3 regions of the Metabacillus sp. 84 genome follow, and region 3 is predicted to be linked to each of the others. Evidence: riboswitches for the same ligand, from Rfam matches in the RefSeq annotation. Region 3 holds a riboswitch; each other region holds the start of a gene.

Region 1 (2,201 bases), on a different contig from region 3:
ACCGGTTACGGCATCAACCTGCCATTTCACACCGTCCCAGTCATTTGCCGGTGCTTCCAGTGTATAGCCGAGACCGCCATGGAGCATGGCATAGGCCGGAGTATAAATGGGCGGATACACATCCCAGCCTGATTTTGAATCTCTAAGTGGAATATGAGTTCCCTCCATTGTTTTGTATAGGTCCGTTTTATACCCGGCTTTGCTTCTGACTAGGTTGGATTCCATCGCTTCAGCCTGCTGATTCATCCATTTATAAAGCAAATCATATTCATAATTCGGATTATGAGGCGGTGTACCCGGAAGAATCAGTCCGGGGTGCTTTTCTTCACCGCGCTGTCTTACGTAGCCGTGAAGGTCCAGAAGAACGAGGGGGTTAAGCTCCGCAATTTGCTTGACCACTGCCTTCGTTTCGGGCTGGGATTGGGTAATGAAATCCCGGTTTAAATCAATTCCGTTTCCATTAAAACGGGTAGCGTCCACCCGCCCATCCGGATTGGCATCGACATTGATAACGAGTGTAAAGTTCTTCAGGATGTCTTTTGTTTCCCGGTCATTTTTAAATCCGAATCGTTTAATCAAGCGGAGGGCTGCATCTGTACCGACAAATTCAGTTCCATGGATCGAGGCATGGATCAGAATAGGAGGCTTGATATCCGGGTTCGCTTTCAGGTAGCGCTGTGCTTTCTCGGGATTCTCATTCATCAGTTTCCGTAATCCTTTATATTTCAGCTGACCATGCTTCGATTTAGTATCTGAAATGGTAACGGTGTAGAGGTTTTTCCCGGAAGAAGATTTCCCTGTAATGTCCAATTGGATGCGGCTGCTTTGTTTTTGGAAAGCCTTTAATTTCCCTTCGAGAGCGTCATACGTTGTGTAGTCGTATTTCTCTGAATTGAAAAGGCTGTGTTTTCTTTCTGCCTCCTCAGCCAATGCCGCTGAAGGCAGCAGGCTTCCAATCAAACTCACACTTAGCAATAATGATAAAAAAGGTTTTTTGATCATTTCTGTCCTCCTAAACTTTTTTCAACATAAAAAGCCCCTTTCCAGAAAAGAAAGAGGCTTTGCACACAAAGGAATCCTCTCTCTTATCTGTCAGCTGAATGCTGCAAGAATTAGCACCGTGTTGACGATCATCAACCGGTTGCCGGGCTTCATAGGGCTTGTCCCTCCGCCTGCTCTTGATAAAAGAGTGTTCATATTGAATTAGTTCGAATTATAAAGGTTTCTAGGAAAGGGTCAATACATTTAGGCCAAAATGGTCCTTATGGTTTACAAGGAAATGGTAAAATAGGAAATATGCCCGTAAGAGGGCAGCAGTCAGAAGATTTGTTTTCCTCTGTCGCGAATTCATACGGGCAGCAGAATAGTCATTCGAAAAAAGCCAAAAAAGGAGAGCATGATCTTGAGCGAAGTATCGATTGAAAAAGCAGCTTTAGCAGATTCAGAGATTCTAACCAGCCTGATGAAGGAGACCTTTGACGCGGAGGCCCGAAGATGGCTTGCGGACAGTGACCCTTTCAGAGATTTCAATATCCAGCCACCGGGTTACCGATCGATTCACATGACGGAGTATAGCATTCAGGAACTCTCGTATTATAAAATACTTCATCAGGATAAAATTGCCGGCGGGCTTATCTTAACCATCTCCGGGAACATCTATGGCAGAATTGACCGTATTTTTGTAAGCCCTTCCTTACAGGGGAAAGGCATCGGTTCAAAGGCCCTTCAACTATTGGAAAAGGAGTTTCCACAGGTCACTTCATGGGAGCTGGAAACATCGAGCAGACAGCTGAATAATCATTATTTTTATGAAAAAGCAGGGTTTCAGAAAGTATATGAATCGGAAGACGAGTTTTGCTATGAAAAGCGAATGGACTCTGAAGATCCTTCAGTAAGAGTCCGTAATCAGGACTTGTCCGGCAAGCATTATGAAGATTGCAGAATGGCTGGAAGCAAGTATTATAAGGTGGATTTAGCGAGCAGTTCAATTGGCAACAGCAACGTTATGAATACTCATTTCAGCAATTGCAACATGAGTGGTACAAAATTCCAAAATATAAATTTCAGAAGCAGCCTGCTGGCGGATTTGAATCTCTCAGGCAGCCGGTTCGATCACGTTACGATGGGCGGAGTCCAGTTTAAAGATACGAGCCTTGATGGGAACGAGACACCGCTGACATTTGAAAGGTGTGATTTAGCAG
Region 2 (2,201 bases), on a different contig from region 3:
TGGTGATTTTGGCTGTTGTATGGCCGGTTGTTCCGTTCAGCAGCCCATCGGCTTCAAGCAGGACGACGTTAACTCCTTCTTTGGCAAGTAAGTAGGCAGCTGTGATTCCGGTGATGCCGCCTCCGACAACAACTGCATCCGTATCGAGATTTTTATCAAGCTTTGGAAAGGAGGGAAGCCCGGCTGATTCTCTCCAAAAAGGTTCAGGGGATGAAGGGATTGATTTAGTAGACAAGGGAAAGCCTCCTTCGATATGTACTCTAAGATAATTTTTCCAACATCAAGAAAATCATGTACCAAAATAAAAAGAGTGCGGATTTCCGCACTCTTAACGATTTTTCCAATTCTGATTGATAAAAGCCTCGCGTCCGGATTCCTCACGCTCCTGCTTGTATTTTTCAGGGTTTTTTTTGTAAAAGCCCTGATGATGCTCTTCAGCCGGATAGAAGGCACTTGCTTCCTTGATTGGGGTTACGATCGGTTCTTTAAATTTTCCGCTTTCAGCCAGGAGCTGTTTTGAAGCTTCGGCAGCCTGGCGCTGTTCTTCCGTATGATAGAAAATAATGGCCCGGTAAGATTCCCCGCGGTCGATAAATTGGCCCTCATCATCCGTAGGGTCAATTTGCTGCCAGTAGAGCTCAAGCAGTTTTTCGTATGGGAAAACCTCTGGATTGTACCGGATTTGAACGGCTTCGGCGTGCCCTGATGTTCCGGATTTTACTTGCTCGTATGATGGGTTATCGATGTGCCCGCCTGTGTATCCGGAAACGATCCCGTGAATTCCGGGAAGTTCATCAAATGGTTTTACCATGCACCAAAAGCAGCCTCCCGCAAATGTTGCCGTTTCAATTTGAATGGCAGTCATGTCTTTTCCTCCTTTGATTTAAGAAACTGTAAAAACCCCTCTTCCTGAGCAGAAGAGGGGGGAATAATCTGAAAAGCAGACCGGCTCTTCTCTCATCTGCCGGGCAAAAAGCATATGCCCGCAGGAATTAGCACGGTTTCACATTTGCCGTGATCCGCTGCCGAGGCTTCGCAGGGCCATGTCCCTCCGCCTCTCTCGATAAGAGTGAATGAAATTAAAACGAGCATAAAACTGATTGAAAGGAAAGTCAAGGATTCTTACTCGTGCTGCCCAACCCGCGCAAAAGGTTGTTTGATCGGAAAGCAAAAAACACAAGCCGGAGCTTGTGCTTAAAGTTTTTCTGTAAGAAATTCACGAACCTGATCAGGTGTTTTGGCATTGGCGCTGTGCAAGTGACCGAGCTTTTCGCCGTTTTTGAAAATAAGAATGCTTGGAATTCCCATAACCTGATATTTTTCAGCTATTTCAGGGAACTCATCCTTATTGATCTCGAACCATTGAAAGTCCTTATATTCTTCAAGAATTTCATCAATGAAAAAGTTCATTCGCGTGCAATCGGGACACCAGTCAGCGAAGAATTTAACGAGAACTTCCTTATCAGATGAAATGAGCTTTTCGAATTGTTCGGTTGATGTAATTTTTTCCATATGCATAATCCCTCCTGCCCCTATTTTAATACAAACTGCAGAAATAAACGACATTTTGATTTCGCACAAAAGTTTACAGATGTTCGAATGCTATAAAAGAATTGCAGGGCCAAAGATAACAAACAGGCTGGAAAATGATAAAATAGGAAGAGTGATGAAAAAAACGTGTACGTGAAAGATTGAGGGGGAAATAAAACATGAAAATTAAACTCGGGCTTGTATACGGTGGAAAATCCGCAGAACATCAAGTCTCATTGCAAACAGCACTTGCTGTTATTAAAGCGCTGGATCTCAAGCAATTTGATATACATCCTATTTATATTACAGAAAAGGGAGAATGGATCCGCGGTGCACAGCTGTATGAGCCGGCATCCAGTGTATCTGCCCTGAAGCTTGGCGATTCTGAAGGGAAGGCGATTATGCCGTCTGCTCTGAATGCAGAGCTGTTTCCGTCTGCATCTGCTGACCAGGAGGAGAAGCCGTTTGATGTCATTTTTCCGCTTCTTCATGGACCTAATGGGGAAGATGGAACGATCCAGGGCATGCTTGAACTGATGAACCTTCCGTACGTTGGAAACGGAGTGCTTGCTTCAGCGGCGGGCATGGATAAAGTCGTTATGAAAAATCTATTTGCCCAGGCTGGTCTTGCGCAAGCCGATTATGTATGGCTGATCCGCAGCGAATGGAAA
Region 3 (2,201 bases):
CGCACCGATATTCATGGCGAAAAATAAGCTTAAAAAAATTGCTGCAGCTTCCATTATCATTTACTCCTCACCCGTGAAGGCCGCATTCGGTTTTCTGTGTGCCATTCCATCGTCCTGACCTGCCGTCACTTACATCAATAGCAGGCTGTGTACAAGGCTTGCAGCCTATGCTCGGGTACCCCTGATCGTGAAGCATATTGTAATCCAGATCATTCTTATGGGCGAAACGCCAGACATCCTTCCACGTCCAATGGATGAGAGGACATATTTTTATGTTCTCAAATTTGCCGTCCCTGTTTAAAAACTCTGTATCTTTTCTGGAAGGAGACTGCTCTCTTCTCAAGCCGGAAATCCACGCTTTTTCGGTGCTCATTACTTCTCTTAGCGGGAGCACTTTTCTGATTTTGCAGCATTCATTCGGATTGGTTTTCCAAAGCTCATCTCCATGCTTTGCTGCCTGCTCCGCAACCGTTAACGGAGGTTTTTTCATCGTAATGTTTAAATCAGGATACCTTGCCTTTATCCGGTCAATTAGCTCATACGTTTCTTTGAAATGTACCTCTGTATCCAGGAAAACAATTCTTGCATTCTTTTTGATTCTGGATATTAGTTCAATCAGGACGATTCCTTCGATTCCAAAGCTGCAGGCATACACCAGTTCGTCCGCATAATGGCCGTATGCCCAGCTCAGCACGTGCAGCGCTTCTTTCAAATGATCTTCATTTTCAAAATCCGGATAGCTGCCGGTCCAGTTCTCATAAGTAAGCATGTTTGCACCTCTCTTAATCTAAACACAATGGTTTTATAGCCAACAGCTTCTGCCGCAATGGCCCGGCCGGGTACTCATGTAAGCACCCGGGACAAGCAGGTCTCTTGTAAAAAAATAAAAGCGGGACAGCACCAAAGCACAATAAAACATTTATGCCACAGCGCAGGTCCCGCCTCCAGTTTGTCTGGTCAGCGATCGTGATCCCTATTCTATTTCAATCTCACTTTTTCATTTTTTTCAAGCTGAATGATCTTCCCATCTTGAATGATCAGGGTAATCGATCCATATTTCATAGCTTGAAGCATTTCCTTTAGCTTTCCCATTACTTGATCAAGCTGATCTTGCTCCCCCACGGACAGCACTCCCTTTAACAAAATAGGCTCTGACAGCATTCAAGCTGATTAAACGGCATGTAACCGGACAGCAGCCGGACCGCCTAAAATCAACAGCAAAAAGCCTTCCATTTTAGAAAGACTAGTGAGGTTTTTCCCCTTATCTCTCAAAATGGGTTCCATTTTGCTGGATTTAGCACCTTGCTTTTCAGCAGGTTGCCGGGCTTCACAGGGCCAGGTCCCTCCACCGCTCTGGATAAGTATGATGTGTATTGATTTCAAATTTTAGCACAATTCGAACGATTGTCAACCCGAGTTTTCGGGTAGGTTTTATCAAAACTAAATCAAAGCTTGAATTGACTGGTTTTTTTAAGTTAAAAAAAACTTTACGATACGATAAACTATGGATATGAGGTGATTCGTGTGAAAAAAACCATTGTATCCTGGAGCGGCGGCAAAGACAGTGCCATGATGCTTCAAGTACTCCTTGAAAATCAAGAAATTCAAGTTTGCGGATTATTTACGGCAGTGGACTCTATTACAGGTCAAGTACCTTTTCACGGAGTTACGAAAGGTCTGATTGCAAAGCAGGCAGAGGAGCTGGATTTGCCGCTTCACATCATTGAAATTCCCCCCGCCGCCTCTAATAAGGAATATGATAAAAGCATGGGAGAATTTCTTAAAACTTGCAGAGATCAGAAAATCCTGCATGCAGCCTATGGTGACCTTTTTCTTGCAGATATAAAAAAATACAGAGAAGAATTGACAGCTCGGCATGGGATGAAGGCTATTTTTCCATTATGGGGAGAGCGGCCGGACAGATTATCCAAAAAATTTCAATCGGATGGGTTTTTGGCGGTTATTTCTGGCTTAGATGGAGCCAGGCTCCCTTATGATTTTCTCGGAAGGCACTATGATGAGTCTTTTGTAAACGCTCTTTTCGCATAGATTGTTGCTATTTTGACCACCCTATCGAGAGATGTGATAATATACTCTTTCAGGAGGGGGTTTTTCTATGTTTAACGACATCTATGCCAAATTCTCAGACTTATCTAAAGAAGATCAAATTAAGCTGTTTAAACTTTTAAAAGAAAACTTCA

Evidence for each region. A riboswitch is a leader RNA that binds a small molecule or an ion and turns the genes downstream of it on or off. The one in region 3 is predicted to bind S-adenosylmethionine.
Region 1: linked by a shared signal. The riboswitch ahead of ACQCV8_RS19095 (M14 family zinc carboxypeptidase) and the one ahead of ACQCV8_RS10210 (YezD family protein) in region 3 are both predicted to bind S-adenosylmethionine.
Region 2: linked by a shared signal. The riboswitch ahead of msrA (peptide-methionine (S)-S-oxide reductase MsrA) and the one ahead of ACQCV8_RS10210 (YezD family protein) in region 3 are both predicted to bind S-adenosylmethionine.

Annotation. Positions count from the first base shown of each region.
Region 1 covers NZ_JBNILN010000018.1:32,727-34,927, forward strand. The annotation lists gene ACQCV8_RS19095 (M14 family zinc carboxypeptidase) at 1-1,002, opposite strand, end outside; SAM riboswitch class I at 1,083-1,188, opposite strand; gene ACQCV8_RS19100 (GNAT family N-acetyltransferase) at 1,463-2,201, shown strand, end outside.
Region 2 covers NZ_JBNILN010000008.1:26,074-28,274, reverse strand. The annotation lists gene ACQCV8_RS14140 (FAD-dependent oxidoreductase) at 1-235, opposite strand, end outside; gene msrA (peptide-methionine (S)-S-oxide reductase MsrA) at 329-865, opposite strand; SAM riboswitch class I at 955-1,070, opposite strand; gene ACQCV8_RS14130 (thioredoxin family protein) at 1,195-1,512, opposite strand; gene ACQCV8_RS14125 (D-alanine--D-alanine ligase) at 1,710-2,201, shown strand, end outside.
Region 3 covers NZ_JBNILN010000004.1:251,187-253,387, forward strand. The annotation lists gene ACQCV8_RS10200 (anion permease) at 1-54, opposite strand, end outside; gene ACQCV8_RS10205 (phosphoadenylyl-sulfate reductase) at 68-769, opposite strand; gene ACQCV8_RS10210 (YezD family protein) at 979-1,092, opposite strand; SAM riboswitch class I at 1,259-1,364, opposite strand; gene ACQCV8_RS10215 (hypothetical protein) at 1,525-2,049, shown strand; gene ACQCV8_RS10220 (IS1595 family transposase) at 2,117-2,201, shown strand, end outside.